Regions from separate parts of the Alkalihalobacillus sp. NPDC127517 genome, predicted to be linked through region 1. Evidence: riboswitches for the same ligand, from Rfam matches in the RefSeq annotation. Region 1 holds a riboswitch; each other region holds the start of a gene.
What was found. A riboswitch is a leader RNA that binds a small molecule or an ion and turns the genes downstream of it on or off. The one in region 1 is predicted to bind S-adenosylmethionine.
Positions count from the first base shown of each region.

Region 2: linked by a shared signal. The riboswitch ahead of ACQKKO_RS01930 (methionine biosynthesis PLP-dependent protein) and the one ahead of ACQKKO_RS08560 (LLM class flavin-dependent oxidoreductase) in region 1 are both predicted to bind S-adenosylmethionine.
Region 3: linked by a shared signal. The riboswitch ahead of ACQKKO_RS00060 (methionine ABC transporter ATP-binding protein) and the one ahead of ACQKKO_RS08560 (LLM class flavin-dependent oxidoreductase) in region 1 are both predicted to bind S-adenosylmethionine.

Region 1 covers NZ_JBNNQX010000005.1:217,683-228,608, reverse strand. Annotated here, with positions in the region: gene ACQKKO_RS08610 (extracellular solute-binding protein) at 1-1,128, shown strand, start outside; gene ACQKKO_RS08605 (hypothetical protein) at 1,279-1,572, shown strand; gene ACQKKO_RS08600 (heparinase II/III domain-containing protein) at 1,527-3,332, opposite strand; gene ACQKKO_RS08595 (DUF2264 domain-containing protein) at 3,424-5,250, shown strand; gene ACQKKO_RS08590 (N-acetylmuramoyl-L-alanine amidase) at 5,298-5,975, opposite strand; gene ACQKKO_RS08585 (YvrJ family protein) at 5,977-6,141, opposite strand; gene ACQKKO_RS08580 (sigma-70 family RNA polymerase sigma factor) at 6,331-6,954, shown strand; gene ACQKKO_RS08575 (sigma-O factor regulator RsoA) at 6,947-7,192, shown strand; gene ACQKKO_RS08570 (VOC family protein) at 7,210-7,638, shown strand; gene ACQKKO_RS08565 (hypothetical protein) at 7,796-8,008, shown strand; SAM riboswitch class I at 8,064-8,169, shown strand; gene ACQKKO_RS08560 (LLM class flavin-dependent oxidoreductase) at 8,231-9,286, shown strand; gene ACQKKO_RS08555 (ATP-grasp domain-containing protein) at 9,288-10,232, shown strand; gene ACQKKO_RS08550 (CopD family protein) at 10,280-10,926, opposite strand, start outside.
Region 2 covers NZ_JBNNQX010000002.1:1,816-12,741, reverse strand. Annotated here, with positions in the region: gene rpsA (30S ribosomal protein S1) at 1-173, opposite strand, end outside; gene ACQKKO_RS01960 (lysophospholipid acyltransferase family protein) at 260-853, opposite strand; gene cmk ((d)CMP kinase) at 854-1,528, opposite strand; gene ACQKKO_RS01950 (flagellar brake protein) at 1,658-2,326, opposite strand; gene ypeB (germination protein YpeB) at 2,464-3,804, opposite strand; gene sleB (spore cortex-lytic enzyme) at 3,824-4,792, opposite strand; gene ACQKKO_RS01935 (bifunctional homocysteine S-methyltransferase/methylenetetrahydrofolate reductase) at 4,944-6,785, opposite strand; gene ACQKKO_RS01930 (methionine biosynthesis PLP-dependent protein) at 6,819-7,919, opposite strand; SAM riboswitch class I at 8,004-8,105, opposite strand; gene ACQKKO_RS01925 (hypothetical protein) at 8,172-8,336, opposite strand; gene prsW (glutamic-type intramembrane protease PrsW) at 8,340-9,011, opposite strand; gene ACQKKO_RS01915 (asparaginase) at 9,137-10,096, opposite strand; gene ACQKKO_RS01910 (YpdA family putative bacillithiol disulfide reductase) at 10,093-10,926, opposite strand, start outside.
Region 3 covers NZ_JBNNQX010000001.1:10,549-21,474, forward strand. Annotated here, with positions in the region: gene ACQKKO_RS00050 (MetQ/NlpA family ABC transporter substrate-binding protein) at 1-2, opposite strand, end outside; gene ACQKKO_RS00055 (methionine ABC transporter permease) at 26-694, opposite strand; gene ACQKKO_RS00060 (methionine ABC transporter ATP-binding protein) at 687-1,712, opposite strand; SAM riboswitch class I at 1,791-1,907, opposite strand; gene ACQKKO_RS00065 (MFS transporter) at 1,962-3,239, opposite strand; gene gcvH (glycine cleavage system protein GcvH) at 3,360-3,749, opposite strand; gene ACQKKO_RS00075 (arsenate reductase family protein) at 3,821-4,177, opposite strand; gene ACQKKO_RS00080 (hypothetical protein) at 4,326-4,598, shown strand; gene ACQKKO_RS00085 (spore coat protein) at 4,616-4,936, shown strand; gene ACQKKO_RS00090 (GntR family transcriptional regulator) at 5,080-5,451, shown strand; gene ACQKKO_RS00095 (ATP-binding cassette domain-containing protein) at 5,448-6,332, shown strand; gene ACQKKO_RS00100 (DUF4052 family protein) at 6,329-7,012, shown strand; gene ACQKKO_RS00105 (superoxide dismutase family protein) at 7,055-7,672, opposite strand; gene ACQKKO_RS00110 (manganese-dependent inorganic pyrophosphatase) at 7,797-8,723, opposite strand; gene ACQKKO_RS00115 (GNAT family N-acetyltransferase) at 8,847-9,368, opposite strand; gene ACQKKO_RS00120 (hypothetical protein) at 9,545-10,711, shown strand.

The sequences.
Region 1 (10,926 bases):
AACATGTTCTTCTTTGCTGATCGACCAGATGTCAGTAACTATACAACTGTTATTCGTAAGGATTGGGTTGAGCAAGTAGGTATGAAAGTGGAGGATTTAACGTCACTTGAAAAGCTAAATGAAATGGCAGAGAAGTGGAGGGATGCAGGAATTGGTACAATGGGTGGAGGATTGACGGCTAATATTTACAACTATAATTATGCTTTCCGTGACTGGCCAATTGATCCAGAATACCGTGCACTTTATTCAGACCTTATGGTGGCTGATTTTACAACGGAAGATACAGAACGTTGGCTTAGGAATTTAAGTTATCGGTATCATAATGGTCTAATAGATCAGGAGTTTTACCTGCGTACAGATGGGAATCAAATCAGGTCAGAGTTTGTAGCAGGTCGAACAGGTATAGTGGGAGAGTACATTTCTTCTAACACGGATCTTTACACATCTACACTACAAAATAATCCAGAAGCTGAATTTGCTGTACTTCCTCCATATGCTGAAATACCCGAAGGAGGAGTGCCACAAGGGCGAGCCAATTGGCCATTTGGCTTAATTATGGGAGTAAATGAATCTGCCACTGAAGAAGAAAGAATTGCTGTATGGTTGTATTTAGAATGGATGAGTCAGTCTGAAAATCTATTCTTCTTGCAAAATGGGATTGAAGGTGAAAACTATACATTAGATTCAGATGGTATCCCAATTATTGAAACAGAATTCAATGGTGAATCAGCTCTATCAATGAACAATAACAAAGATTATTGGGCACTTGTAACGGAAGCCCCTTATTTTGAGACTGAAGAGTTAACACGTAAAGCAATGGAAAGCTTTTGGTCACCTCCAGGTTTCGAGTATATTGTTGATGATCTGTTTAAATATCAAGATGAAACAAGGGAGTATTCTATACAAGATCCTTTATTCACAGTAGTCATAGATAGTCAGAATGATTATCAAGCTGATTTAAATGCATTATTTCAAGAACTCTATCTAATGGTTGTTATGGGACCTGAAGATAAATTCGATGAAAATTATGAAGCTGCCAAGGAACGGTATTTAAATGCGGGCTACCAACAAATTTTAGATGAGAAACAAGCAGCCATCGATGAAGGAAATTTCAATTATTTTGAGTAACGTGCATTAGATAACAAGGTAATTTAATACCGTTGTAAAAAAACAAGAAAAAGAGTGAGGCGTGGGTGCCTTACTCTTTTTCGTTTTCCTAACAGCTCAAGAGGGTAATGCTAAATTAATTGGGTTTAATTAGGAGGGGGGATTACTTCGATGAATCGAACATGTAACCACTGCAATCAAAACGTACCTCTGTGGAAAATTATTCTCTCTAATTGGCGCAGAGTAACGTGTCCACACTGTAAAAAACGAAATTACACAACCACGTCTACACAGAAGCTCCACAACTATTTTTTACTGCCTGTTGCTGTGATAAGCGGAAGTATTACGGGATACCTAGTTGATTCATTTGTCGAACGTGTTGTTGTATGTCTCTCTGATTGTATGCGTCTATTTAGCGATCAGTCTGCCATTTTATCGGTTAGAGTAGGTCTGACTGTAAAATGACACGTAAATGAAACCTTTCCTACTATGTGTTCAAAGCTAAAATCAATCAGATTGATTTCTTTAACATCCCCAAAGTGATCTAGTATCTTCTCTTTTGTTACAGTTGGAGTGAACTCTTGATCAAACAGTATATGAAGAGAAGTCTCACCTTGAGAGATTATGATTGTACCCGGTTTAACACGCACATTCTCAGCTAGACTCACAAACCGTTCCATGACTGGTTCAGGTGATGTAAGTGTGAATGAATCAGTCAAACGAACATGTCCGAACTCCCTATTGATCTCCCATTTACGAGTAAACGACTGCAAAGAAGGAACGGAGTACGCATGTGTGAGTTCTAGTTGATATTCGCTCTGTTGACCTTGATCTTCTTTAAAGCAGAGAACCCTGGCAATCGAATCAGCACCCTGCTGTTGAACGTAGCCCCCGATGATAGGGACGGAATGGCCATGTGATCCGTTTGAGAGCATATGATACCGGTCTGTACTGAAGGAGGCTTTTGTATAATGCCCCGCTCCAATATCTGAAAGCATGGACACACCATCCACATAGATCATAAAGTGGCCGAGGTCATTGTGGTTGTGAGGTTCATTGTTGTGACCACCTTTTAGGGCAACGCCAAGCAATTGTTCCTTATAGGTAAAGGTTGAGAGATACCATTGTGCCTCGGAAAAGTGGGTTGTGTGCGTGGGCCACGTTCCACCTTCTTTCGTGTCATCGTACCAAATAAAATGACGAATGGCAGGCGCAAAACGGTAGCAGGGGTCTGAATCAAATGTGGCGCACTCATTTGCCTTAGGCAGGTGTACTTTGTCGAAATGAGTGTGGAGATAATAGCTGAGCCCAAGTAGTGGCGCAGCCTTTTCCAACGCATCTGAAAAATTAGCGACTGTATCCTGCCCCATAAAGACCTTCTCTTGAAAATGAGCGGTTTCGTTTATTTTAGGAAGCGTTAATAGATTGATCTTGCCTCTTGTATGCTTTTTTAGTAGATCTGCAAAGTAAATAAAGTATCCGAATCCATACTGCCAGTAATGATAGCCCTCCTGACATACTCCTTCATCTGTTAACCCCAATATAAAATAAGAGACGCTTTTTATACATTTATCAAGGATTCGTTGAAGCTCTTCATTGGAATTAATTACGTACATCGCACATGCACCAATGGAACCGGCGCAGACAGCCGACCAATTATGAGTAGCCTGCTCCCATGGTTGGTCCATTTTAAGAAATGGCTTAAGCACTCTTCTGCGAGTTTCGTAGGTTATCCTCTGCTTGATTAGAGCAGGCATCGAATCTTTGAACATTGTTAAAATTTCAGCTAAAGAAAAGGCCGTCTCAGCGGCGAATAAATCGATTTGTTGATAAGCCGCGTGATCAGATTGCTCGAATGCTGAGTCTAGATGAAGGTGGGCAGGCAAACACCACGTCCATTCACCACAAATAGCCCATATGGTTGAGTGAAGATGCTTACAATACTCCGAGTGGTCTGGATAGAGGTATGACAGAATCGAAAAGGTGGTAAGACGCTTGCGCCTTTCAAAGTAAACCTGTTGATAAGGATCACGATTTCCGTCCACGACATACGCGTTAAATGAATCATAGTCTAGTTCAGGCATTGGTGTATGTAAAACAGATTGCGCATAGGTGGAGAGGTCCTGGACCCACTTTTGCAGAAAAGATGACTGCTGGATCTTATGATGAACACGCTCACGTGAAATGGGTTCTCCGTGACTGTCTGTGAATAAGGATTTTTTCATAAAAGCTCCTCCGATCTGCTTTAAAAGGGTACCTTTCCTCTATTGTAAGGGTTTACAATAGAGGAAATCAATCGAATGGAAGGGTGTTCACATGAAACGTGAAAGTCTTCAAATGGGTGAAACGAAAGCGGATATCGAGAAATGGCTTTTGGAACTCGTTAATCCTGTGATGGATGAGTTAAAAGAAGGTCATGCAGGAATTCATTTAGGGGAGACGGGATCTTCTTATGGCTCAAAAACGGCTCATATGGAAGCATTCTCAAGACTTTTCTGGGGAGTAGCTCCACTCGTAGCTGGTGGCAGTCATCCTACCTATCTCGACCGACTTGTTGAAGGTGTTAGGAATGGAACGGACCCAAACCACTCTGAATATTGGGGGAAGCTAACTGATTACCATCAGATGTTAGTGGAAATGTCCGTATACGGCTATGCGCTTTGTTTAATGCCAAATCAGCTTTGGGGGAAGCTAACAAACGAGGAGCGTGAGCATCTTGTTGCATGGCTCTCCCAAAGCAGTCAGTACAAATGTCATGACTGCAATTGGCTGTTCTTCCCGGTTCTTGTTCAATTGGGGTTAAAGCAAGTTGGCGCGCCATATAGCCAGCAAACGATCGAGGATTCGCTTGAACGGATGGAAGCATTTTATCTGGGGAATGGCTGGTACGCAGACGGGGAAGATGCGCATCGTGATTATTATGTCCCGTTTGCGATTCACTTTTATAGCCTTTTTTATGCCAAGGTAATGGAGGGGGAGGATCCAGAACGAGCCATTCTCTATAAAGAAAGAGCTAAGCGTTTTGCCAAGGACTTCATCTACTGGTTTGCGGACGATGGAGGTGCGATCCCGTATGGTCGCAGTATGACGTATCGTTTTGCACAGGCTGCATTCTGGAGTGCGATCGTCTTTGCGGAGGTAGACGTTGCTCCCTATACACTGGGCGAGATAAAAGGACTATTGTTTCGTCATCTTCGTAAATGGATGGACCGATCGATTTTTGATGCACGAGGTGTATTGACCATTGGGTACGAGTATCCGAATTTAGGGATGTCGGAAAACTATAATTCGCCGGGCTCGCCGTATTGGGCACTCAAAACCTTCCTATTTCTGGCGCTTCCTGATGATCATCCATTTTGGAAAGCAGATGAAAAGGGAATGCCATCTCTAATGGAAGTTCAGGCGCAAGCTGAAGCAAATAAAGTACTGGCTCGGCATCTGGGTCATGCGGCTATCTTTAATGCAGGTCACCCCAGGACAAATGAGCATACCCATACCTCTGCAAAGTATGAGAAGTTTGTCTACTCGAGCCACTTCGGTTTTAGTGTTCCCCGGGCAGAGTGGGGAATTGAGCAGGGAGCTTTTGACTCGATGCTTGCATTAAGTGAGCAGGACCAACTTTTCAGAGTGAAACGCTCGTCCACGTATAGTCAACTCTCAAAATCACTAATCAAAATGGATTGGCAGCCATGGAGAGATGTCACGATAGAAACATGGATTGTTCCAAGGCTCCCATGTCATTTGCGGATTCATCGTATCCGAACAGCTAGGCCACTAACTGCTGCAGAAGGTGGATTTGCTGTAGGACTTGGTGATGATGGAAATGGATCAATTATTGTAGGAGAAGGCAAAGCGCTCTATTCCTATAGTGGTGGAACAAGTGGAATTAAGCGGCTGTATGGAACAGGAGAGGCGAGGCTTGTGTATCCAAACATAAATACAAACATTATGAAGCCAAGAACCAGTATTCCAACAGTTGTGAGTACGCTCGAACCTGGAACACATATTCAAGCAGTTGCAGTGTATGGAGCGCCGGACGTTCGCTACGATGCGGATTGGGGTACGTATTTTTCAGTTGAGGAAAAGGAAGGCACGCTCGCTTTTTATCAAAAAGGAATAGATAAACCGATACTAACGGTATAGAAGAAGAACTCGACTCCCGCCTGGGATGTCGAGTTCTTCTTTTATACTTAACGAGCCTGGAACTGAACGAATTGCGTATTTGCGGTGATAAATAGACCGCTACGAAGCTCATACATCTTTGATCCATTCACAATCAATTCGCGTACGACGGTAAAGACTTCATCGCGACTGACTGTCTGATAGCGTGCACTCCAATCTGGACGGTTGTATACCCAGAGAGAAGACGCGAGCACCCGAACGGTTCCAATTGAGTCGTTACTACTGCCACCTACCTCTTGGATGAAGCTATTCCAGACACTTAATAGATTAGCTGGGCAGTTTTTGCCTGTCCAATGCTGATGGCTGACCACACGAGAGAGTGGAATGTCTAACTGATTCATTAAGCTCTGGATTAATTCAACCCCTCTTTGGCGTGTTGCGGTGAAATTCCCATCGCTATTCACACAAAGTTCAATTCCGATTGACTGGCTGTTCCCAATTGAACCTGCGTGCCACCCCACTTCATTAATCGGAAGGTGTTGATAGGTGGTGGAATCGTCTACTGTATAGTGCCAGGAGACTTGTCGGCTCTGGGCATCTGCTCCTTTAACATAGCGGGAATGCGTCTCTGCATCGGCTCCTGGGTTGGTGTTGGCTGTTTCGTGTACGGTGATGAAAGTTGGAGCAAGGCTTGTCCCTGGGCGGTTTGAGTTACTCGTTGGAATTAAATCTTGGATGATATTCATGTTACTCGTCCTCCTCATTTTTGGTTGCAAGCTTCCTTGTCAGGTCTTCAATGGCCAGCGTCTGTGCGGTGATTTGCTTTTCAAAACGAAACAGTAGATACAAGGCAACAGCACTTGGAAAACCAACGTTCGCAAGCAACATCGTCCATTCAGGCATAGTTCCCATCTTTTCACCCCTTTAAGAGAAGCTACTATATAAAGAGATCTCCATGAATAAAAAATCAACTTATTTCCCAAATTGACAAGAACATATATTCGCATTTTCTGTGTATAATGAGAACATAAGTTCTTATTTATTTTATGAAACGTTGATTATTCGTTGCTTGTCATCTCTTTAAAGAGAAAGGAGGTATGGATGATGGAGTTAGTAAACCAACGTGCCTATCAGGAGTCAAATGAGTTTAGAGAGTTTGTCATAACCTATGAAAAGGCTCTTAACACACCAGTCATTAAAGCATTTCTTGAAGAAGAACAGCATATGGAGCTGTTAATAGAAAGTATTGTAGAACCAACAGTTAAAAATAGGGAGGCTGTGAATGAATATTTTCGTAGTTTTTATATGGAGCTTCGACTAGTGAAATATCTTTCGCAACTGATCCACTTTTATTCTATTGATGTAAGCAAACGCTACAGGCGTCATTTCGCACGCCATTCCTATGTGATGGACCAACCACTCTCAGACGATCACTCACTCTATCTTCATGATGTCTTAGAATCGAAGGGTCCAAGCGTAGAGAGTCTTGTCACAGATGGAGGGCAGCATTTGGAGGAAATGATTGAGAATCCGGCACTATACAAACAGTTTCTCAAGCTCTCTGAGAAGCAAAAGCAGGTGCTGAACCTCTATTTTCTAGATGGACTCAGTCATAAGGCCATTGCCAAAAGGCTTGGAAGTACACCACAGAATGTTTCTCAAATTGCGACAAGAGCTCTTTCAAAATTAAGAACAGCTATAGATCAGGAGGACAAGCATGATTGATACGAAAAGACAAAAAGATCTCATTGAGAAGATGGAGCCGAAGATCAAGAAAAGCATTCGTCACATCCCTTGGCAGTACCGAGAAGACGTTGAACAAGAAATTAAGATGAAGGTTATGGAATCGATTGATAAGGTAAACACTTATGACGTTCCAGGTTTTTTTGAATACACAGCAAAAGAGAACGATACAAAAGCAGGAACTAGCAAAAAGAAGGCGAATTATAAGGGAACAAAATGATGAGAGTAGGGTAACGGATGAATATTAAGGCAAGACAAATCTTTGTGAATCTTCCAGTCAAGAATCTACAAAAATCAAAGTCCTTTTTTACAGAGGTTGGCTTTACGTTTAATCAACAATTCGAAGACGAAAGTGCAACATGCATGGTCGTTAACGAAACCATTTATGTGATGCTTCTTGAAGAAGACCGCTACACATCGTTCACCAAAAAAGAAATCCCAAACACAAGCACTCACTCCGAAGCGATTGTCGCGCTCTCCCTTGATAGCCGAGAAGAAGTGGACGAGGTTGTAAATCGAGCACTCGCTGCAGGAGCAGGAGCTTATAATGAACCACAGGATCACGGATTCATGTATGGATGGAGCTTCGCAGACATCGATGGCCACCTTTGGGAGTTCTTTCATATGGACATGGCAGCAGCAGAAGAAGCCCATGCCAAGCAGTAAGTATCTTCGGATGCTTGCTGTTTTTTTGGGGGGGAGGTGGATTGGAACGTTAGAGAGCAGAATGGAGCATTACACACCCTCATCCTTTTCAAACACATCAATTCTTGATACACTGAATATAATCTATTTTCTGAATCATGAGGTGGTGGGCGGCTTTATGAAGTGGTTTATCCTAGGGATAGTATTCTATTTTTTAGCTCAAGGAATCTTAAGATGGCTCGGCGTCCCCTTTAGTCCAGGTGATCTATTGCAGAACATGATCGGAGAGCCAACTCCCATCAAATCAGCATTAGTCATTGTTCTAGGAATACTTATCATTTATTTAATTTTTCGCTCAGTTCGTCATAAAACGCGAGAGAATGCATCTTGAAACTCTATGTTTGAGTAAATCTGATTAATCTGATAAAATTAATAGACAATCATATATCTTATCAAGAGAGGCAGAGGGACTGGCCCTATGAAGCCCGGCAACCGACACAGATGTACAGGTGCCAAATCCAGCAGAATGATGATCATTCTGATAGATAAGGAGTACGCACACGTCTTCTTATCGAAGAGGTGTTTTTTTTATTATAGAGTGGGGGCGTATCAAATGAAATATGGGTTTTGGCTACCGATTTTTGGAGGGTGGTTACGCAATGTTCAAGATGAACAGATGCCGGCAACCTTTGATTATGCAAAAAAAGTGATTCAAGCAGCGGAGGATTGGGGATACGATACAACTCTCCTTGCTGAACTTTACTTAAATGATATAAAGGGTCCAGGTGAAGATGTGCTCGAGGCATGGACTACAGCTGCGGCGCTTGCTGCGGTTACCTCAAAAATAGAGTTAATGACGGCGATTCGTCCGGGGTTCCATAATCCAGCGACTACGGCAAAGATGGCGGCGAATATTGATCAGATTAGTAACGGTCGGTTTACGTTAAATGTTGTGTCTGCCTGGTGGGCTGAGGAAGCGCGACAATATGGTGGAGTATTCACAGAGCACGATGAGCGCTATGCACGAACCGAGGAGTTCATTGATGTGTTAAAAGGACTGTGGACAGAAGACTCCTTCACTTATGATGGAACTTACTATCAGTTAAAGGATACGAAGCTTTCACCAAAACCTGTTCAGCGTCCAAATCCGATTCTTTATGCTGGTGGTGAGAGTGAGCAGGGCAAAACAACAATCGCTGAAAAATGTGACGCCTACGTGATGCACGGTGGTACAGTAGAAGAGATCCGCGCGAAGATTGCTGATATGAAGGAACGTCGGAAGAAAACGGGGCACACACCATTTTCACGTTTTGGAATGGCGGCTTACGTCATTTGTCGTGATACTGAAGAAGAAGCCCAGGCTGAGCTTGCCCGCATTACGGATGTGAAGGAATCTGATGCCTATGCGGGATACGATGATTTTACAAGCAAATCGCAGCTGGAACAGCAAATTAAACTGCAAGACTACTCTGTATCCAACCGCGGGTTACGACCTGAATTGATTGGCACACCAGAGATGATTGCCAAACGAATTTTGGAGTATGAAGAGGTTGGGCTTGATCTAGTGCTCTTACAATGCTCGCCGCAATATGAAGAAATGGAACGCTTCGCTCGCGATGTGATGCCCGTTGTTGAACAACTAAGAAAGCAAACAAAGGAGACAATCTAAGATGAAGAAGATCTATGTCATACATGAAAATCAGGAGTGGACCGTCCACTTATTTAACAGATTAGAAGAGTTAGGCTTACCATATGAGGATTGGCATTTAGGCAGTGGAGCTATTAATCTAAACGATGCTCCTCCTGAAGGTATATTTTATTCGCGTATGAGTGCTTCTTCTCACACGCGAGGTCACCGTTATGCGCCTGAGCTTGCAGCAGCAGTGCTGGCTTGGCTCGAACGTTACGGTCGTACGGTAATTAATAATAGCCGGGCATTGCAGCTTGAGGTGAGTAAGGTGGTTCAATATATGGAGCTTGAAAAATTCGGCGTACGCACACCAAAAACAGTGGCTGCGGTTGGCAAAGACCAAATTCTACAGGCTGCGGATACATTTGATGGACAAGCTTTTATTACGAAGCATAATCGTGCCGGAAAAGGGCTTGGTGTCCAATTATTCCAGGACAAACGAGCACTCCAAACGTATCTTGAGAGTGATGCCTTTGAAGAGCCAGTTGACGGGATTACTTTGCTGCAGCAATATATTCAGGCTCCTGAGCCATACATTACACGTTGTGAATTTGTAGGAGGAGAATTTGTTTATGCGGTGCGAGTTGATACATCTGAAGGCTTTGAGCTATGCCCGGCAGATGCTTGCTCGATTGAAGACTTATTCTGCCCAGCTGGGGAAGAGCCAAATGCGAAGTTCCAAATTGATCATAGCTTTAACGAACCAGTCCTCAGTCAATATGCTGACGTGTTAAAAGCAAATGGCGTGCAAATTGCGGGAATTGAATGCATTCGTGATCAAGAAGGAAATCTGTATACGTATGACATTAATACAAACACAAACTACAACTCAGAAGCCGAGGAGAAAGCTGGTGTATTCGGTATGCTTGAGGTAGCGAAATATCTTGGTAGTCGTTTAAAAGAAGAGCAGGAAGCTCTCGTTTAACAAAAAAACGTTCTGTATCCACTATGGGTGCAGAACGTTTTTGTGTATTAATGATGAAACCCTCCACTCATTGAATCAAGCTCAAATGAGTCGAGTACCTCGCCACTTTCATTAAGGATTTCCACCGTATGTGTTTCATACCAGCTCTCATCGCTGTCTGTGATTAAGACGAAGGTTTGATTTTCAATCGGTGTGGTGACCGTTTCTCCGGTATAGATGATCCGTGCTTCCGTTGCTTCTGGATTAGGTGTATAGCCAAAGGTTACATAGGCGAACCTGAAGTCTGGGTTGTGCCAAGTCCCTGTTTCAAAACGTTGAGTTTGCGTACCATTGGTGCTGGCACGATTAAATCCTCCTTCTAAAACAAGTCCACTTAACGGAATACGGGTGAATTTCTCTTGATTCACAGTAAGTTTTTCTAGCCCAAGATCTGTGTCATCAACTGTATAGATTGCATAGGCTACATCCGTACCAACATCTTCCCAAAGAACATTAATTGCAGCATCTTCAGGGTGACTCGCCGCAATAGCATCTTCTATCTCAGAATAAGAGGTGTTATCCACATAGATTTCTCCAGGAGTTAGGGACATCATGATGCCTGTATAAGAAGAAACAACCAGAAGTCCCATCATAAGTGCTGAGAAAAAGGTGCCCCTTGTTAGTAATAATATGGCTAAACCAGCTAAGAAGAAAA
Region 2 (10,926 bases), on a different contig from region 1:
ACGGTTTCAATATGGAGGCTAGATAGTTCACTAATCGGTAAAATACCATCTACCTTAAAGCCTACATCAACAAAGGCTTGTTTATCTTCAACCTTCGTTACCTTCCCCGTCACAATGTCTCCTACAGAAAATGATTTCAGTTCTGATACTTCATTATTCATATCTTCAATCATTGACATTTGCCTCCTTCAGTACCCACTTAAGTACAGTGGTAATGAAACTATATTTATAAAAAGCTTTCAACTAAAGTGAAAGCATTTTAATCGTGAGGTTGGTTGTGCGTATCTAATAATGCTTGAATTTCACTCATAATCAGTTCTGTGACTTCACCGGAACTTGCTTTTGTTTCTCGGTGTTGTGCTAGATCCAACGGTTTTCCATACACTAACTTTAATCGTTTCCCACGCTTATATGTCCCAATAATGGCACATGGAATCACAACCGCATTGGTTTTTAATGCAAAGAACCCTGCACCAGCTAGCCCCTTACCAAGCTTTCCGTCTTTACTTCTTGTTCCTTCGGGAAACAATCCTAAAATCTCTTGCTCATTTAAATAATTCATTCCCTTACGTAAGGTTTGCTTATCAGCTCCTCCACGTTTGACCGGAAATGCTCCAAGCTTCGGTAACAATTGCTTTAAAATTGGTTTTTCAAAAAGCTCCTGCTTAGCCATATATCGTGTAGGACGCTTAATATAGGCTCCAAGAAACGGCGGATCAAAATTACTAATATGATTACAACAAAGTAACACTCCGCCGTGTTCAGGTATATTTTCTTTGCCTTCAATTTCAATCTTATAAAGTGTCGATAAATAAGTTCGACATACAAACTGACCAAATTGGTATAATCCCATTTAGCTTGTTCGCTCCTTCGCTAAATCAGTAATAGCTTGGGCAACTTCTGAAATGGATAGAGTCGTTGTATCAATTTCAATTGCATCTTCCGCTTTTTTTAGCGGAGCAAATGCTCTTGTTGAATCAAGTTCATCTCGCCTGGCAATATCAATCTTAAGCTGTTCGTAATCCGAAGGCATCCCTTTTTTTAACTGTTCTTCATGACGTCTACGCGCACGTTCTGATACAGAAGCAGTTAAAAACACTTTTAATTGTGCATTTGGAAGGACATAGGTTCCAATATCTCGACCATCTAACACGCTATGCGTTTTTTTCGCTAGCTGACGTTGACGCTCAACCATTTCAACACGCACAGCTTCCCAGCTTGAAACAAGTGACACATTCTGATTGACTTCAAGAGAGCGTATATCTTTTGACACATCTTCATCATTCAGAAGAACACTCGCTCCCTCATCATTTACAACTAATTGAATGCGGCAGTTACTAAGTAATTGGCTTAGATCACTCTCACTATTCATATTAACATCTTCTCTTAATGCCGCAAACGTTAACGCTCGATACATGGCTCCTGTGTCAATATACAGAAAACCTAATTCCTCTGAAACTAACTTTGCTACAGTGCTTTTTCCTGCACCAGCAGGCCCATCAATGGCAATATTCACCGAATCACTCATTTCTTACACCTCGTATTATTTCACAACACATATCAACTGTTCATACTTAATAAAACCCGCTATTTAAACGGATATCTTCTCTTTAAGTGTAGCATATATGCAGATAGTGGTCTAATGAAAATCCAGTCACTAAAGCTTCATTTTCTTTTTTTCCATTAGTTGTTTTTCAAAAATATAAGTCATTATTTTTTCTCGATCACGTTTAGCAAGTTGGAGAAATTCAAACGAAAGGCGTTCCTGTGAATGCTCGGTCGGCTGTATAATTCGGACAATATCGGCTTTCACTTGAAGATAATCAACTGTACCAGAAGGTCGATGTAATACTAAATAAAGCATAACCATCTCACCCGTAGGAGGGCACTGATAATTGCGTGGTAATGTGATGGCACAACCGCCACCGCTAATGTCGACCGTTGTTGAGGCAAATGGATAATAATCTGAATGGAATGGATGCACAGCAACGTCTGCCCTAGCAGAGATTCTGACATATTCCCTTCTTTGTAGCTTAATGATTTGATCAGGCAACGGTTGATTTAAAATTAAGACAGGGATCTCTGATTTCTTTCGTCCTAAAATTGTCGCTTCAAACGAATACACTACATTTTCTTTGGCTACCCACCATGCTTTAAATTGCGTACCATCGTAGAAAAATGCCGGTTTCTTTGTTGTTTCGTTGATAGGATAATCAATCATAATCCGTCCTTCTTCCAGATCAACCACTCGACAGCGATAAACCGGTACTGGCTTTTCCATTTCTTGATGCTTTGCCTCAAGATATAACGTCATTCCTACTTCCACACGTTCGCCATCCTCTCTCTATCTTTTTCCTTTTATTATCGCATGATCTGACAAAATGGCAAGATGTGAAACAAATATCCCAATGCAAAAATGAAGGACCTAAAAGCAACAATCTTCGCTCTTAGGTCCTACTCTACTCATTGAAAAACAGGCTCTGATTGAATGAGGCGTTCTACTTTTTCTTCCTGCCCATCTTCAGCGCTAATGAAGATACGATACGTATCATCATCTAGTACACCAAGGAATTCATAACAAAGAACTTCTTCATTAATATTGTTCTTGATGATTCCAAGGTGTTCTTCCATAATTTTCACTTTTGGATTTACTTTTGTTTGAGCTTCTTCACGACTTAATTTCGGCTTAACAAGATCACGGTTCTCTTTATGGTTAATGATGTAACCTTTTGATTCGTAGCTGACTACATCTCCGTTATCTAATGCTACGCCAATAAGAATCGAATCTGGATAGATTCTGACATCGTCTTGTTTGTACACATATTCAAAGACACCGACTGTATCATACTGTGTACTATCAATTAACTCCATGTTCTCTTTTCCATGTTGCTCTAAGAAATTACTCGCCTTCTCAGTCGCTTCGTTCAGTCCAATTGTTTGTTCACCCATCTCCCGTTCTTGCATAAACCAAATGGGCTCTCCCCCATTTATGCTTATATCCATATAATAGTTGGCTTTATGATCTGGATCGTCAATAACAAGAGTATAAGCCGGATATTCTAACCCTTTTCCAGTCTCAGTTATGTCAACATTTGATTCTTTTCCAACACCAGCATAGCTTCTGCCGATATCCTGTGCTTCTTTCTCACTCACTTCTTTACCTGTTAACGCCTTTTTAAGCTCACCGTTAATATTTCGAATGGAGTCCTTACTTGCACCCCAATCGACTTCACTGAATCCTTCTACTGACTTGTTCATCAATTCAAATTGACCAGGAACGCTTTCTTCGCCTTGCGGAGCATTTTCATTCGCACTTTCGTCCACCCAACGATGCTTGTTGTTCATCGCCTGCGCTTGCAGACTACGCATGCTTTGGCGGATTTCCCCCGCATGCTTATGAAGATCCGTTAACGTCTGATATTCCTTTTCCGTTAATGGTTCTTTATCCAAATCACGAACAGATGTCCGGTAGCTAAAGTCACCTATTTTATAAAGAAATTCTTCCGTGTCACTCGTTTTTACGTTTTGCATAGGGAGCTGTGCTAAATTTTTCTGAGCAAGACTTGTTACACGCCATACCTCAGCTAGTGATGGTGTTAACTGTCTTCTTGTATTCATCGCAAGTGTTTTTCCTAGTTCGTCCTCGATTTGATCAAGGTTAAAGGTTAAATCATGAAATGCTCGTTGGTAGTTGTTCTCTGCCTGAATTCTAAGTTCGTCGCCCTCTGACTTCTGTTGGTAGCCCCATACGCCCGTTCCAATAACGGCTGCGACAGCTACTCCAATAAGTATATTACGTATCAAATCCTCACACCTCCATTAACTAATAACAAAAGATATGCTTCCCTATCTGTTTAATTTGTTCACGTGACCAGATCCAATCAGATGTAGCAGTTTCCGGATTAAAGTAATAAATCGCGTTTCCAGTTGGATCTTGACCATTTAATGCATCAATGACTGCTTTTTTAGCTTGTTCATTAGGCTCATTGTAGATTTGACCATCAGCTACTGCTGTAAAAGCTCTTGGTTCAAAGATCACTTCAGAGACTGTGTTCGGGAATGTTGCACTGTTAATTCGGTTTACAATTACAGCAGCCACAGCCACTTGACCAACATAAGGCTCTCCACGCGCTTCACCATAAACAGCTTGCGCCATTAAACGGATATCATTATCCGAATATCCTGAGGGAACATTATTCGCTTTTTCGATTGTCGGCTGGTTGTTCTCAGGCTTTTGAGGTTGCTCATCCCCACCTCTTCCTTCAATTGTGGTGCCTCCGCCTTGTTTTTTAGGAGCTTGTGCTTGACCGTCATTTCCGCTCGACCCTTTGTTACCAGTTCCACCTTTGCTAGAACCACTTTTGGAACCACCCTTCGCACTTCCTTTAGGGCCTTGCTGCTTCTCTTTTGGTGTTCCACCATAATGCGAGAATTTTCTTCCTTCTTTTAATGCATTTTGAACAAAGCCTTCATCATACTTTGTTGCTTTTTCTAGCCTCGTTTTCATCTTGTCGCCGACTAGTCCATCCACATCCATACCAAATTGCTCTTGGAAATTACGAACGGCCCAATATGTGCCCCATCCATACACTCCATCAATTTTTCCCGTATAAAAACCGTTGTACTGCAGCCGTGCTTGAAGCTCTACTACATCATCCCCGGTTGCTCCTTTTTGGACCACTCGCTCTGAGAAGGCAAGGGCATCTTCTGAGATGACGAAAGGTAAGCAAAGTGCTGCTATGAGAGTTAATAAAATACTTTTAGTAAGCACTGTTCGCTTTAACTTGCTCATTTGTTTTTTCCCTCCTATTACATTTATCCGCTAAATATTTCTGCGTGCGTTTAGTCTTTGTTGGAAAAAAGGTTTTATTCATTTGTTTTTAAAAGACAACATTTAAACAAAAAAATGGATGCTCCGATTATGGAACATCCGTCTTACAAGTTTAGTTTGATTGTTTGATTACATTTGTTCGTTCTTTAATATATTCTGATAACGTAACGGTTAAGTCATAATGCATGAACGGTGTAATTAAATAAATACCGTTAAACCATTCACAAGCCGCATCCACGAGCTCTTTTGCAATCGCCAGCCCTTCTCGTTTTGAAGATTCTGAATCTCCTTCGTGTGTTGCCATCACTTCTCGAATGCCTGAGGTAAGTTTAATACCAGGCACTTCGTTATGAAGAAACTCAGCATTTCTAGAGCTAACTATTGGCATAATACCTATATAAATCGGTTGCTCTAGATGTTTTGTTTCATCATAAATGGCTTTAAGCTGATTGATGTCGTAGACCGGCTGACTCATAAAATAGTCAGCGCCACTTTCAATTTTCTTTTCTAATCGTTTAACGGCTTTATCAATGTATTTCACATTCGGATTAAAGGCCGCACCCACTGTAAAGTCAGCTTTCTCTCCTAGCTCTTTCCCCGAGAAAGATATGCCTTCATTTAACTGCTTAATCATGGATATTAATTGATAAGACGCTAGGTCGTAAACCGAACTTGCACCAGGGAAGTCACCAATTTTTGTAGGATCTCCTGTAATCGTTAATACATCATGTAGTCCTAACGTGTGTAAGCCCATAAGATGCGATTGTAAGCCGATTAAATTCCTGTCACGGCAAGTTAAGTGGACAAGAGGTCTTGCTCCAATTTGTTCTTTTACCATCGTGCCAAGTGCTAGATTATCCACTCTCGGTGAAGCAAGTGAATTATCTGCAAGAGTTAATGCATCTATACCTGCTTCTTTTAATGCTTTTGCACCTTGCATAAACTTAGAAACATTTAACTTTTTAGGAGGATCTAATTCGACAATGATGGAAGAGCGTTTCTTTACAATCTCTGTTAACTTCTCTTCCTTACGAGCCGGACGATCTGTTATAAGCGGCTGACGAATAGCGACTTTAAGCTTTTTTTCATACACTGGCATACGCCCGCTTGCGGCATTCGCGATCGCTTTAATATGTTCAGGCCTTGTTCCACAGCAACCGCCGATTAGACGAACTCCTTGATCGATAAATTTGTCCGTCATTGTTGCAAAGTACTCAGGATTAGACGAGTAGAAGAATCGCCCATCCCGGTAATCAGGTAAACTGGCATTTGGATATACTGCCAGTACATGATCAGTTGGAATTGGAATCTCTTCAAAGGACCTGAGCATATGGGCTGGCCCCATTCGGCAATTTAATCCAACAATGTCTGCACCAGCGGACATTAATTGTTCAAATGCTGTGGCAGCATGTATGCCTCCACTCATAACCCCAATATCTCCTAAGCTAATGTTCATAATAACCGGAAGGGAGCTATGCTTTTTAGCAATAGACGTAACAAGTAATGCTTCTTCTAAATCATAAAACGTTTCAAATAAGAAGCCATCGACTCCTTCATCAATTAAAACAATGATTTGTTCGGTCAACGCATCTTCAATTTCACTAATTGTAGATTCTTCCATTTGAAAACGCCGGATACCACCAACCGTGCCAACAACAAACGCCCGGTTTTCTGCCGCTTGCTTTGCTAACGCCACCGCTCGTCGGTTTATTTCCCCAGTTTTATCTGCTAACCCATATTTGCCAAGCTTAAGTCGATTTGCAGCGTATGTGTTTGTCTGGATGACGTCAGCTCCTGCGAGAAGATATTCCGTATGAATGGCGATGATTTCTTCTGGGTGACTGAGATTTACCTCTTCAAAGCATTGTTGTTCGATTCCGCGTTCATACAAGAGCGTTCCCATCGCTCCGTCACCTACTAATACATCCTGTTTAAGACGCTCTAACAACCCCACTTAAATCTCCTCCCACTTTATTACTGAGTCTAGTTACAACTTGGAAAACGCTTGTTTTAAGTCTTCTATTAAATCCTCAGCTCGTTCAATTCCAACAGAGAATCGAAGTAAACGATTATCAACGCCATTCGCAATTCTCACTTCTTCTGGAATATCAGCGTGAGTTTGCGTTGCCGGATAGGTCATTAAGCTTTCAACGCCTCCCAGGCTTTCTGCGAATGAAATCAACGCAAGATTTTGAAGAATCGGATTAATCCACGCCTCACTACCGACTCTAAAGGAAATCATTCCACCTCTTCCAGGGTAGAGAACATCTTCTACAACATTTGATTCTTCTAAAAAGCTAACTAATTCTTTTGCATTTTGCTCATGCTTTTCCATACGTAATGCTAAAGTTTTCATCCCACGAATTACAAGCCATGAATCAAAAGCTGATAATGTTGCACCAATTCCATTATGAAAATATCCAATTTTTTCTGAAAGCTCTTTGCCTTTTGACACAATTAATCCTGCTATGACATCATTGTGACCACTTATGTACTTGGACGCACTATGAATGACAATATCGGCTCCGAGTTTAATAGGTTGCTGAATGATCGGCGTGTAAAACGTATTGTCCACGATCAGAAGCAGATGATATTTTTCTGCTAGCTTGGCTAATTCAGGAATCGATGCTTCTTGCATAAGTGGATTTGTTGGCGTTTCAATAAATAACGCTTTTGTTTTAGCTGTTATCGCCTCTTCAAATGTTTCTAAATTACGCGGATCAGAATAATGGAACGTAATGCCCCAATGATTCCAGCCTTCTTCAAACAAACGATAAGTGCCGCCGTATAGGTCCTTTGAAGCAACAATTTCATCCCCACTTTTAAAAATAGATAAAACCGTTTGAACTGCGGCCATTCCTGAACTGCATGCAAAGCCTTGATCTCCTACCTCTAGCTCCGCAATGGCTTGTTCTAATATTTCTCTAGTGGGATTCCCTGTTCTTGCATAATCATAGCCAGTCGATTCTCCTATCCCAGTATGTCTATATGCAGTGGAAAAGTAGACAGGTGCGTTCACAGCCCCCGTTCGATTGTCTTTTCGGTTTCCTATTTGCACTAATTTTGTTTCTAACGCTTTTTCACTCATGGTTGTCCCCCCAGGTTTCATTTAAAAGAAAAAAGCGCCTTTCTCAAACATAAGAGAAAGGCGCTTATTGATCATATAAGCTTTCTCTTATCTTAGCAGAATAAACTGCCGGATTTAGCACCTTGCCTATTGAGGCTGGTTGCTGAGACTTCGCAGGGCCTTTCCCTCCATCTCTCTTGATAAGAATACATGTTAAATTATGAATATTCACTTAAACATACAGGATATATGTTTAAAACGCAAGTATTAAATTTATGTTTCTAATGTGGCTTCAATCTTAAGTTGATCTTCATTGCCACATACACAGCGTTTGAATCCTGTTTCATATTCTCCAAACTCATTTTTATGACCTCGAAGAATGTATTTTTCCTTGCACAGTGGGCAACGGATCACAACTTTATAGCGTTCGCCTTGCATGATTTAATTCCTCCTTATTCGTGGTGAGTGTTGATCAAGCCTCCGAGCGAGTTTCATTTTGTAGATAGCGAAAGCCCATAGCATCAGCATAAAAGGAATTAATCCAAAAAACACATAATGATTAAACAAATAGACAATGTAGTCATATAAACTATGTAATAACACAGGGATCCACAATGAATAGGTCAGAAACTTTTTTTTATTGTCTGGTGAGAGCTTTGCATGACTTAGATAATACCCCATTATAATTCCAAAAAGAGCATGACTCGAGACTGGTAACAACGCTCGTCCGACCGCCGTCTCAATACCGTGCGCAATTAAATAGAGGATATTTTCCATGGTAGCAAAGCCAAGCGACAACGATACGCCGTACACAATCCCATCATTACGCCTGTTAATGGTTCCTAATTGATAGGCAAAAATGTAGAGCACAAACCATTTAAAGAACTCTTCAGTAAAGCCGTACAGAATTAACGCCTGTTGCCATTCATATGGAAAAACATTCTCTTCAATAAATGCAAACTGTAAAACCATTACCGGAAACACTAACAAGAACCCCATCAAAAAGGTTCGAATAATGGTTCCATAGATTGCACGACGGTAATCTGTCTTAAGATAAAAGTAAGTTAGCAGTCCGATTGCAGGTGCTATTGCAGCCGTTAGCAACGAAAACATCTACGACCTGCCTTTCCGACGTACAGTTTACCCACTTGCCAAATCCTTCATCAAGGGAGGTGCTGTTCATCGCATTCAGTAAATCCATTATATTCCTCTGTCTCCAACTTGACAAGAAAAAGCCATTAACTTAAGAAACCCTGTGCTATATCCGCGCGAGCGGCTAGCAGTACCATCGTTTTAATACGTGCCTTTTTACTATCATAATCAGAACCTAATATCACGCCACGTTGCTCTAAATCATGGGCACTACCCGCATACTCATAGGTTGGATAGACCTTTCCTTCTTCAGATGAGGTAGTCATAATAATGTGTTTACCCTGTTTTAGTGCCTGATCTAACATAGGTACGAGGCTCGGAGGTACCTGTCCACGACCAACACCTTCAAGTACAATCGCATCAGAATGGGTTACAACACTTTCTAAAATGGAAGCGTCCATTCCTAAATAGATTTTCAAAATAGAGACCTTTGGCAACACATCTTGAATCGCGTATGTATGACGGTTTAACGGCTTCTGATATAAGAAGATCGTATCATTATCGATAATACCTAAATAACCGAATCCAAAAGCATTAAACCCTTGAATATTTGATGCATGCTCTTTTTTAACATACCGGGCAGCAAAAAGACGTTCATTAAACACCACAACTGTACCTACACCTCGAAGTGATTCATGACAAGCAGCATAAATGGCGTGGCGTAAATTAATAAAAGCGTCACTTCCTAACTGTTCCGGACCACGTTGTGAGCCTGTCACAATAACCGGTCGCTCGTCTTCTATAACTAAATCAAGGAAATATGCAGTTTCCTCTAATGTATCCGTTCCATGCGTGACCACAACTCCCGAGACCTCTTCATCCAGAAAGGCATCTTCAATTTCTTTTTTAAGCTCAAGCCAGTCGTCTAATGTAATATGAACACTAGGCTTTTGAAGCATTGAACGGACCGTAACATGAATATCACTTGGCAGGTCGCACAAATTAGCAAGCTCCTCACCTGTTAGTTCACCCGCTACTAATTTACCTGCTTCGTTCTCCGTACTTGCGATCGTACCACCTGTTGTTAGTAACACAACCTTTTTCATTCAGTCATCTCCTTTTGATTGGCACGAATGTCTTCAATTCTTGATGCAATGCCTTTGCCGTGCCAACGCCCATTTTCAATAAAGATTTCATTGGCATTGTTCCCTGCCGCAATTACGCCAGCAATAAATAGTCCCTCCACATTTGTTTCATACGTATCCTGATCAAATGTCGGTCTACCTGTTTCATTATCAACCATTACACCCATACTTTTAATGAACTGATGATCTGGATGGTAACCTGTCATTGCAAACACGTAATCTGCCTTAATCGATTTAGACTCACCTGAAACGGAATAATGAACAGAGTCCGCAGTTATTTGATGAACTTCCGCATTAAATTCAAGATGTATTTTTTGGTTCTTTACGAGCGAAACGTACTCTGGCAAGATCCAAGGCTTCACACTTGACGAATAATCATTTCCACGGTAAAGGGCCGTTACATTGGCACCTGCTTTTTCTAATTCAAGCGCTGCATCTATGGCGGAGTTCTTTCCACCTATTACTACAACGTTTTGTCTGTAATATGGGTGCGCTTCTTTAAAATAATGAAAGACATGAGCTAAGTCCTCCCCTTCAATATTCATATAATTAGGTGAGTTATAGTACCCTGTTGCAATAATGACAAAGGACGCCACGTACGTTTGTTTCTCAGTTGTGACGACAAATGTGCCATCCTCTTGCTTATCAACGTTTAACACGGCCTCACGTGATTGAATTCGTAAGTTTTTTCTCTCTGCTACACTTCGATAATAAACAAGCGCTTGATTCCGATGAGGTTTCCGTTCTTCGGTTACAAAAGCCACATCTCCAATTTCAAGCTTCTCACTTGT
Region 3 (10,926 bases), on a different contig from region 1:
ATGTTTCCATCCCCCATCTGATTTTTTAGCGTTTATCTGTTTTATATGTGAGAAGGTCGCCGATCCACTGTACAACAAATACGATTAGTAGAATGACAACTGTAGCCACCAATGTTACATCACTATTATTTCGTTGGAACCCTTCCTGGTAAGCAAGTGTTCCGAGTCCTCCACCACCAACAATTCCAGCCATGGCCGTGTATCCGATCATTGCAATTGTTGTAACTGTAATACCTGAGATAAGTGCAGGTGTAGATTCTGGTAGTAATACTTTAAAGATGATGGTTGAAGATGTTGCTCCCATCGATTGGGCCGCTTCAATCACACCACGGTCAATTTCTCTTAAAGCAATTTCAACCATACGTGCATAAAATGGCGCCGCCCCAATAATCAGTGCAGGCAAGGCAGCAGTTGGTCCAAGAATTGTCCCAACCAATAACTTAGTAAATGGAATAATTAAAATCAAAAGAATGACAAATGGTATCGATCGTGTGATATTTACATAAGCACCAATCACCGTATTAATCGGCTTATTGGCCCATAAGTTACCCTTACCAGTTAAATATAACAGTAATCCGAGCAGAATACCAAGAATAAATGTAGCGATTAAAGAAATTCCTGTCATATAGATGGTTTCAAGGGTTGCATCCCAGATACGATCCCAACGAACATTTGGAAATAATGCTTCAGTCACGGCGTAACACCTCCGCTTCAACCTCTTTGGTCATAATATAATCTAATGCTTTTTTCTTTTCTGCATCATCACCGGTAATCTGGATAAACAAGGTTCCATACGATCCACCTTGAACCTTTGTAATCTTACCGTGAAGAATGGATACATCAATTGTAAATGTACGAATGAGTTCTGAGATTAATGGTCGTTCTGCGCTCGTTCCTGAGAACGTTAACTGAACAATGTCTCCAGATCCTGCATCGTCTAAAAGCTCTTGGATGGTTTCTTCTGTATCATCGTGCTCTGTAATTTGTTTAAGGAACTCTTTTGTCATTTCTTCCTTAGGGTGTCGGAACACATCAAGTACAGGGCCTTTTTCAACGATTTGTCCATTCTCCATTACAGCTACCTCGGAACAAATCTTACGGATAACATGCATTTCGTGTGTAATCAATACAATCGTTAGCTTAAGCTTCTGATTGATATCCACTAACAAATCTAAGATGGATTCAGTCGTTTTTGGATCCAGGGCTGAAGTGGCTTCATCACATAGGAGCACCTTCGGATTGTTTGCAAGAGCTCTTGCAATTCCCACACGCTGTTTTTGTCCTCCACTTAGCTGAGAAGGATAACTTGCATCTCTTCCATCCAGCCCAACAAGCTTAATTAGTTCCTTAACTCGTTGATCTTTTTCTTCACCTTTAACCCCTGCGATTTCGAGAGGAAAGGCGATGTTATCGTATACCGTACGAGACCATAGTAGGTTGAAGTGTTGAAAGATCATTCCCATTTCTTGACGGGATCTCCGGAGCTCTTTTTTTGATAAATTGGATATGTCTTCTCCATCTATGTTTACTTCGCCACTAGTCGGGCGCTCTAACATGTTCAACATACGAATGAGTGTACTCTTTCCTGCACCACTATAACCGATGATGCCAAAGATACCGCCTTTTTCGATTGTTAAGTCAACACCATCTACTGCAGTAACGGCTCCACTTTTTAATTCAAAAACTTTCTTTAATCCTTTAAGTGTTATCACAAGCGTAATCCTCACTTTCTATTCGTACTAAAACAAAAAAACCTCATGCAGATAAGCAGAAGGTTTTCATATATCCCTCTCTCATCTGTCAAAGCAACATTCGTTACTTTGCTGGAATTAGCACCTGCAGAATCTGTGAGATTCCGTGGTTGCCGGGCATCGTAGGGCCAGTCCCTCCGCCACTCTTGATAAGAGTTTATTTAATTTTGTACTAAGTTGGGAAAATCATAGCATGCAATCATAAACTGGTCAACTTTTTTCAACGACTAGAGGGGCTGGAATATCTTTCTGCTTCCGGCCAAATACAAAATAGAAGTAAACAGAACCAATTAAATAGAGACATGCGGTAATTGTAAAAACAATGGCATAGCCTGTATACGAACCATACATTAACACAATGCCCATAGACACCGGTCCCATGATTGCCCAACCTAATTGAAAGACCATTTGCCCTAATGAGTTGGCGAGACCACGCATAGAGGGGTCAACCAATCGCATCATAAGTGCTGAGTGAATTGGGTTTCCAGCATTCATTAAGGCCTGCCTGAACAAAAATCCAATGACGGCGAGCCAGAGAATTTCTGTATAGGCGCTTAACAAAAGAAATGGTAGTGATCCAATTTGAAGTAGCACAACGGCTTTAACCTCGCCAAATCGTTTTACCACACTCGGTCCAATCATCATAGCGACCGCTGTCATCCCCTGTCCGAGCGCCAGGATGATCCCTACAAGTGAATAACTTACATCAAAGCGATCCGTGAAATAAAGATTTAAATATGGGATAACCAGCCCTGAGCCAAAGCCGATTAACAAGCTGGCCAACGCAAATAAAACAATTAATTTTAAGGATTCTTTTTTCTCAGCTAACTGCTTGAATCCAGACAATCGTCCTGCTTGGAACGACGCTATCTTTCGTTTTTCTTTTATTTTTATAAGTGGTATCAACCCTACACAAACAATGGTCACACCAATTAAAAGTGTAATTCTGACACTCTCGAGCATGGAGATGTCGAACCACGTATGTAGGGAGTCGGTTAATATTCCACCAAATAAGTTCCCTATAACATTGGCAGCCATCATCATCGCCGCATTTAAGCTAAATAAATGGACGCGTTCAGATTCCTTCGAGTTCTCTGCAAGGAGTGGAATGGCTGTTACCTGTACAAATGCCATAAAAAAACCTGTGATGAAGGCTCCAAGAATTAAAAGATCTTCTGCGATACCAACACTCCGCAAGACCAAGCTTGCCGCGACCATGATTGAACCAATGAGAATGAGACGCTTACGCCCAAGTCGATCGCTTAGCAAGCCTACTGGAAGTAACGCAATTGCTGTAGCCGTTGCCTGCATGGCGATTACTCGGCCGTTTACATCATCAGCATAGCCAAGTTCTCTTATATAATAATTATAAATGACCATAAAAATGCCCATTCCTACATTCAGCATAAAAGAAGCCAAGAGAAATAGACGAATGTTCAGATTGTATCCTTTAATTTTTGTTGACCAATCCTTTGTAAATTGAGCCATTTGCCCTCTCCTATATCTTTCTATTTCGGTTCCCTAAGTAATCATATACGAACTTCTATAGAAAGAGAAGAGATAACGCACAAAAAAACCCTCCAAAAATTGAAGGGTTTCCGTACGTATTTAGTCTTCGCTAATCATTGTGTTGTACTCATCAGCAGACATTAGCTTGTCTACTTCACCTGCATCCTTAGGTTCAACAACAATCATCCATGCTTTTTCGTAAGGTGACTCATTCACAAATTCTGGAGAGTCATCTAAGTTCTCATTAATCTCAACAACTTTACCGCTGATTGGTGCGTATAATTCAGATACTGTTTTCACTGATTCAACACTACCAAATGGCTCGTCCGCTTCGATTTCGTCGCCAATCTCTGGAAGCTCAACGAATACGATATCCCCAAGCTCTGATTGAGCAAAGTCTGTAATTCCAATACGAACTTTATCTCCTTCTGTTTTAACCCATTCATGTTCCTCTGAATACTTAAGTTCTGCTGGTAAATTGTTCGTCATGTCATAACCCCTCCATCAACTTGTTCCAATCTGCATTTATTATAACTGAACTTCGTTATAAAAAAAATGAGTTAGTTCCAGATTTGTTCAAATTGTTCTTCTTTAAATCCAAGTGTTACTTTATCGCCATCTGTTGTAATCGGTCGTTTAATCAGCATTCCATCAGAAGAAAGGACCTCTAGCATTTCATCTTCGCTCATTGATGCGAGCTTATCTTTTAGTTCTAATTCCCTATACTTTTGACCACTCGTATTAAAAAATTTCTTTAATTCAAGTCCGCTTTTATTGTACAAATCCTTTAACGTTTCTTTTGAAGGTGGATCTTCAACAATATGTATTGAATTGACATCAACTTGATGATCTTCTAGCCACTTTTTTGCTTTTCGACAGGTTCCACATTTCGGATACTGATAAAATGTCACACTCATATTTGTTGCCTCCCTAGGTTGTTCTTACTGCTATTATGTCCGATTTACGGTACCTCTACAATTGATACGCATTTTGGATGGATAAAAACCGTCAACATTTTTCAAACTAAAGACGTATGGCCAGTTTGATTAAAAAGGAGGCTACATCATGCAACAGCAACAACAAGGAACACAAGCTAACCAGCAGCAAGGGTTTATGCAGAAACCACCTCAGGTTATCTCTGTAAAGGATCATCTTTACCTTAACGACATGCTTTCTTGGAACCTACTTGCGATGAAAAAAGCGAATTTCTATGCATCTTATTGTCAGGACACAGAAATTAAAGAAGCGATCACGCAAGCCGGACAAATGCACCAGCGCCATTACGAGCGTTTGCTTAATCACCTGAAGCCAACAACTGAACAACCAACTGTACAGTAAAAGAAGGGAGAATTCACATGAAAATTCAAAATCAAGAAACATCATTTCCGAAAGATACGCAAATGACAGATCGTGAATTCATCACGGATATGCTGACGACTGAGAAGTACATCACACATTCATATGATGTCGCTGAAAATGAGGTCAGTCATTCAGAGCTTTATCAGGACATAAGCACGATTTATCAAGAATCTCAGGATTGCCAACGTAATCTGTATGATGTCATGTTTAAAAAAGGTTTGTATGCCATTGATAGCGAATCGCCACAGAAATTACAACAAAGCTACCAGCAATTTTCAGGATATTCCAACCAGTTTCCGTACTCTGGCACACATTAATTAAATGCAGAAAAACACCTCTAGAACAATGCTTCAGAGGTGTTTTTCGTATGCTTTCCTCATAATCTAATTCTTTTTTTGTTGACACAATTCAACCGACGTTCTATAGTTAGTTACATTAGTAACGAACCAAGGAGGTAATGATGTCTCATTCGATCGATGATAGTCAACCGATCTTCCAACAAATTGCAAGACGGATCGCGGACGATATTATTAACGGCACAACAAAAGAAGGTGAACAAGTGCCTTCAACAAACCAATTTGCCAAGCATTATCAGATCAACCCAGCTACCGCAGCAAAAGGGATTAACCTTCTTGTCGAACAAGAAATCTTATTCAAAAAAAGAGGTGTCGGGATGTTTGTTGCAGAGGGAGCCAAAGAGATTTTACTGAAAGAACGTAAAGTAGAGTTTTACGAGCGATATATTGTTCCATTACTACAGGAAGCTGAGTATCTTCAGCTTAGTAAAACCCAAATTAAACTGTTAATTGATGAAGGAGGAAATGAAAAATGACGTTTCAAGCAACTGTCCAACAAGTTTCAAAAAAAATCGAGAAAAACCAAATTTTAACCGAAGTAAATTGTTCATTTCAAGAGGATGTTATCTACGGACTGTTAGGAAGAAACGGAGCAGGTAAAACAACTTTATTAAACCTCATTTCAGGAAAAACACTCCCAGATACAGGAGAAGTTAAAGTCAAAAACCATCAACCCTTTAACCACTCCGACACGTTAAATCACATTTGTTTTATCCGAGAAAGTAAGAACTTTAAGCCTACCCTTACAATTAAAACAATCTTAAAAACAATGCCTGCCTTTTACCCTAATTGGAATGCTGAAAAGGCTCTTGAGCTTCTCGAGATCTTTGAGCTGCCTCATCACAAAAAAGTGTCTCAGCTCTCAAAAGGAATGGAGTCCGCTCTTGGCATTACAGTCGGTATTGCTAGCAGATCTCCGCTAACCATTTTTGATGAACCATATATCGGCATGGACGCCCATGCACGGCAGCAATTTTACGAGGTACTAATTGAGGATTATTCTGAGCATCCACGAACAATTATTCTATCCACTCACCTGATTGACGAAGTCAGCGATCTGTTCCAAGAAATCTATTTCATGAAAAAAGGACGGATCTCTCTACACGAGACGGTGGAACAGCTTCAAGAGCGTTCATTCCTTATAAAGGGACCAAAGGAAGCCATTGAAGCTCTTGCAACAAAAGGGAAGGTACTGGATCGGTCTCATTTCATGGGAGATTACAGCATCACACTTTATATTGAAGACGCGGAAGAGTTAGCAAGTCTTCATATACCGGCCAGCTGCTCCAGACAAAAACTCTCTTTACAACAATTAATGGTTTATCTAACAAATCATAAGGAGGAATCATTCACATGAATCAGTTAGTTGCGCAACTTCGAATTCATGCTTCTGAGCTTGTAAAAAGCATAACAATTTTTTGGTCAATTTTACTTACGATCATTGTAGCCTCTTATTTGATCGCATTTTTTGTTGGTGTACCGGATATGTTTGTTGTAACAAACGCACCAATCATTGTCTTTGTCGCTATCACTGCTTTTCGTTTAGTCAAAGAAGATCTTGATTACTCAATCCATCTTGGTTTAACACGTAATCAATTCACTTTAGGTAGTATGGTTTATATCCTTGGGATGTCCGTACTCTTTAACCTAGTTCACCAAATCGTTCTTTTTATCGCTGCCACTCTTCAAGGCTCTGTTTTAAGAGATACACTAACCTTTATGTCTTGGTCTTCCATCTTAAACATTGAAACTAGTTTCTTTGTAGACTTTGGACTGGATTTGTTATTAACCATTTTAGTAGGATTTCTTCTCTTTTTCCTTGCTAGTTTGCTGAACCGCTTCGGACAACTAGCGCTGTATATTGTGGCATTAGTCTTTGTACTTGCATTGATCATCCCCGTTGTGAATCAAAAACTCTTTGAAATCGTTATAGATTTCTATCGAGGAACAGATCTTCTCTTTATTTGGGGATTGATCGGCGCAATCATTTTAATCCCTCTCTTTAGCTTTTTGACCTTACAAAAAGCTTCAGCATAAATAAAACAAACTGGCTCCCCTCGGGAGAACCAGTTTGTTTTATTATTCACTCGACTCTACGACACCACACGCCACTCGGTCACCTGCATCTCCCGTTGATAATGATTCATCATCAGGTCCAGTCTCGTCTTGTTCACTAGATTGATACCTGTCAGGAATATGCCCTAAGTTATCAGGACCATCATGGATCATGACTGACGTTTCATTCGTTAGATCCTCTATAGTAAATTGATCATAGCTAAAAGTTAGTTGTGCGGTTCCGTCCTCATTCACATAAAGTGGAGGAAAATCCCCTGCATGCTCGCCATGATCTACCCCTTCAGGATTATAGTGCCCTTCAGCTGTTGTAAAGGCTCCATCACTGTGATCATGCTCGCAGCTTGGAGCCTCGTGTAAATGAAACCCGTGATACCCAGGCTCCATCCCATTCACCGTAGCCTCTACAAATAGTTTTCCATCTGGAGAAAGAATAAAGTTAACCATGCCAACTGAATCTCCTTCATCACTCATCAATTCGGCTGAGGCTTCTGGCTCTGTTCCTTCTGACACCTCAATGTCTGATTCAGGTTCAAATGCATCCGTTGCTGGCTCTTCTTCCCCGCAAGCGACTAAACCAAGACTGACTGTTACTCCTAATAAGATCGTGGCCATTCGTTTCATTTAACCGTCTCCCCTCGTTATGTATATTTTTCTATAACCGTTATAAGGGGTTCGTAAAACATAGACATCTTGGGAAAATCTAAAAAAGAACCCGGTTACGTGCACCGAGTCCTTGGTTGCCTTCTTATTGAAGAATTTCTGATAATGGTGGTACCACTTGTTTTTTTCTAGAAACGACACCAGGAAGGCTCGCTGTATGATTCTCTAATGTTACGTTAAATGCCTTTTCAACCGCATCTGTAGAGGTTCCAAGAGCAAGAATCACTGAATCATTTGCAAGGATGTCTGTAATGACAAGAACAAACAAATCTAGTCCTTTTTCTGAAATGACTTGATCAAGCGTTGCTTCAATCTCAGATTGACGAGCCTGAACATCCTGCACGTCTACTGTGTTAACTTGAGCGATCTCAACCTTCTTCTCTCCCATTGCAAATTCTTTCGCATCTAAAGAGATCAGTTCGTGAACTGTTTTTTGGCTTAAGTCTGCTCCTGCTTTAAGCATCTCCAAACCATATACTTGGCTATCTACTCCTGCAATGGCTTCAAGTTCTTTTGCTGCTGCCACATCTTGATCCGTGCATGTTGGCGATTTAAATAAAAGAGAATCAGAAATAATTGCTGAAAGCATCAACCCAGCAAGTTCCTTTGTTACTTCTACATTGTTTTCTTTAAACAATTTTAAAAGGATTGTTGCCGTACAACCAACGGGCTCAGCACGATAATAAAGAGCTTCATTCGTCTCGAAGTTTGCGATACGATGGTGGTCAATCACTTCAACCACACGTACATCTTCAATGTCGTTTGCACTTTGTTGCTTCTCGTTGTGATCAACAAGAATAACATCTGATACTTCATTTGCTACCGTATCAACTAGACGTGGCGCCTCTATGTTAAAATACTCTAACGCAAACGCCGTTTCCCCGTTCACTTCACCTAAACGAACCGCTTCTACGTCCGCTCCTACTTTCTTTTTAAGCTCTGCATAGACAATAGCAGATGTAATTGTGTCTGTATCTGGATTTTTATGACCAAAAACCAATTGTTTACTCATAACTCTCTCCCTCTTTATCCAACTTGATAAATGTTTATGTCCATACGATCATACCAAATCTTTTCCTTTAGGGAAACCAATAGAGAAAGGGAAAATGAAAAAATCTGTCGGAATACTTTGATATTAATTTCTTTGAAGATATTCTTCGCGCAAAATCGCATAATAGTATTCATCCCACCAATCATTCTGATAAGGAATACATTTTTTAAAGTACCCTTCCCTTCTCATCCCTAACTTCTCCATAATCTTATACGAAGCTGGATTTTCAGGCTGGCAGGTTGCAATGATTCGATGGACGTTCATACACTTGAAGGCATGAGTAAGGACTGCGAGGGCAGCTTCTGTTGCAAACCCTTTATTATAGTAGGAAGGGTTAAAGATCCACCCAATTTCATACGTGAAGTCACCAAAACATGGAGCAAAACTAAGGTGACCAATTAACATATCCGTACGATTTAAAACAACAGCAACATAATGTGCATTTTTTGAAGAATTCTTAATGACAAATTCCTTAGCCTGATTCTGTGAGAAAGGATCCTCTGGAATAAAGTGCATGACGTTCGCATCCTTGGTATATGCGTAAAGTTCCTCCCAATCTCTTTCCTTAAATGATCGTATTGTTAATCTTTCCGTTCTAATATCCATATAATTTCCTCTCTTCCCCAGAAAAATAAATCAAAAGAAAATAGTCGAAACTTGACGAATATGATATGATAGCTTTTATTATTCAGAACTATTTATGTTATCACGCAATTTAAATAGACTGAATTTACACATTAGTAAATGAACACATTTTTTTAGAATGTTTGGGGGAAATCATTATGAATCCAGTTGTTGTCACCATGATCTTGCTTCTAGTCCTTGCATTAGGAGAGCTTATTTCCATTTTAACAAAAGCTCGCGTTCCTATGCTGCTGGCTTCGTTAATGATCTATTTAGGTCTTTTATGGACAGGTATTGTTCCAGCCGGTTTAATGTCAGATTCTTTACTAAAAACATTTGGCTCGCTTGCTATCGCACCATTAATCGTACACCTTGGTACACTTATTCCTTTTTCACAAATTAAGGGTCAAGTGAAACCGATCGTCATCGCCGTAACCAGCTCTCTATTTGCCGTTGGTCTTGTACTATTAATTGTTACAGCACTCTTTGATTATCAAACAGCTGTTTCAGGAGCAGGCCCGGTTGTAGGAGGAATCGTTGCCTTCTTATTAACAAGTGAGAAATTGACTCAAATTGGTTTAGCTTCACTTGCCGTACTACCTGCACTTATCCTTGCTATTCATAAACTAGCAGGCATTCCATTTGCCTCTTACTTTCTGAAAAAACATGCATTATCTATTAAAGCATCCATAAAAGATGGTTCATATAAAGGTTCAACAACCATGTCAGCAAATCCACACGCGGAGGAAACAAGAAAATCATTACTACCTGCTAAATTCCAGACACCAATCGTTCTACTTGCTCAGCTGTTCATTGCAGGTTCTATCGCCATTGGCCTTGAAGCAGTAACAGGAATTAACTACTCGATTTTCTGTTTAATCATTGGGATTGTTGGAACGTATTTCGGTATCTTGCAACCGCAAATGCTAAACAAAGCCAACTCAACAGGAATTTTTATGGCAAGCTTAATGCTTGTTGTCATTGCATCGATGGATCAAGTTACACCGGACGTATTCATGAGCTACCTTCCACAGGTCTTTACGATTTGTCTGATTGGTACAGTTGGTGTCATGGTCGGTGGGTTCATCATGTCAAAACTATTCAAATATGAAAAGAACCTTGGAATACCGGTTGCTCTGACAGCATTGTTTGGTTTTCCAGCAGACTATATCCTTTGCGAGGAAGTCGCACGAGAAGTCGGCGAAAACGAAGAAGAGCGCGCAGCCATCATGAACGGGATGGTAACTCCCATGTTAATGGGTGGGTTCGCTACTGTTACAACCGGTTCGATTGTTATTGCAAGTATTTTGGTTGAGACATTGTAAAAGAAAAAAGAGGACCGGATGAATCTGTTGATTCGTCCGGTTTTTTGTTTTTGGATAGGCTTTGATGCGTGAAGGTCGGCCGAGTGCTTTGACTTAACACGGGTTTCTCCTCTTGCTGTGCGCGGGTTTCCTTCATCCTGCGCGACTTTCAGCCTACTATGCGCGGGCTCCCCTCATTTTGCTTGACTCTATTAACCCCCTTACCACAGTCACCA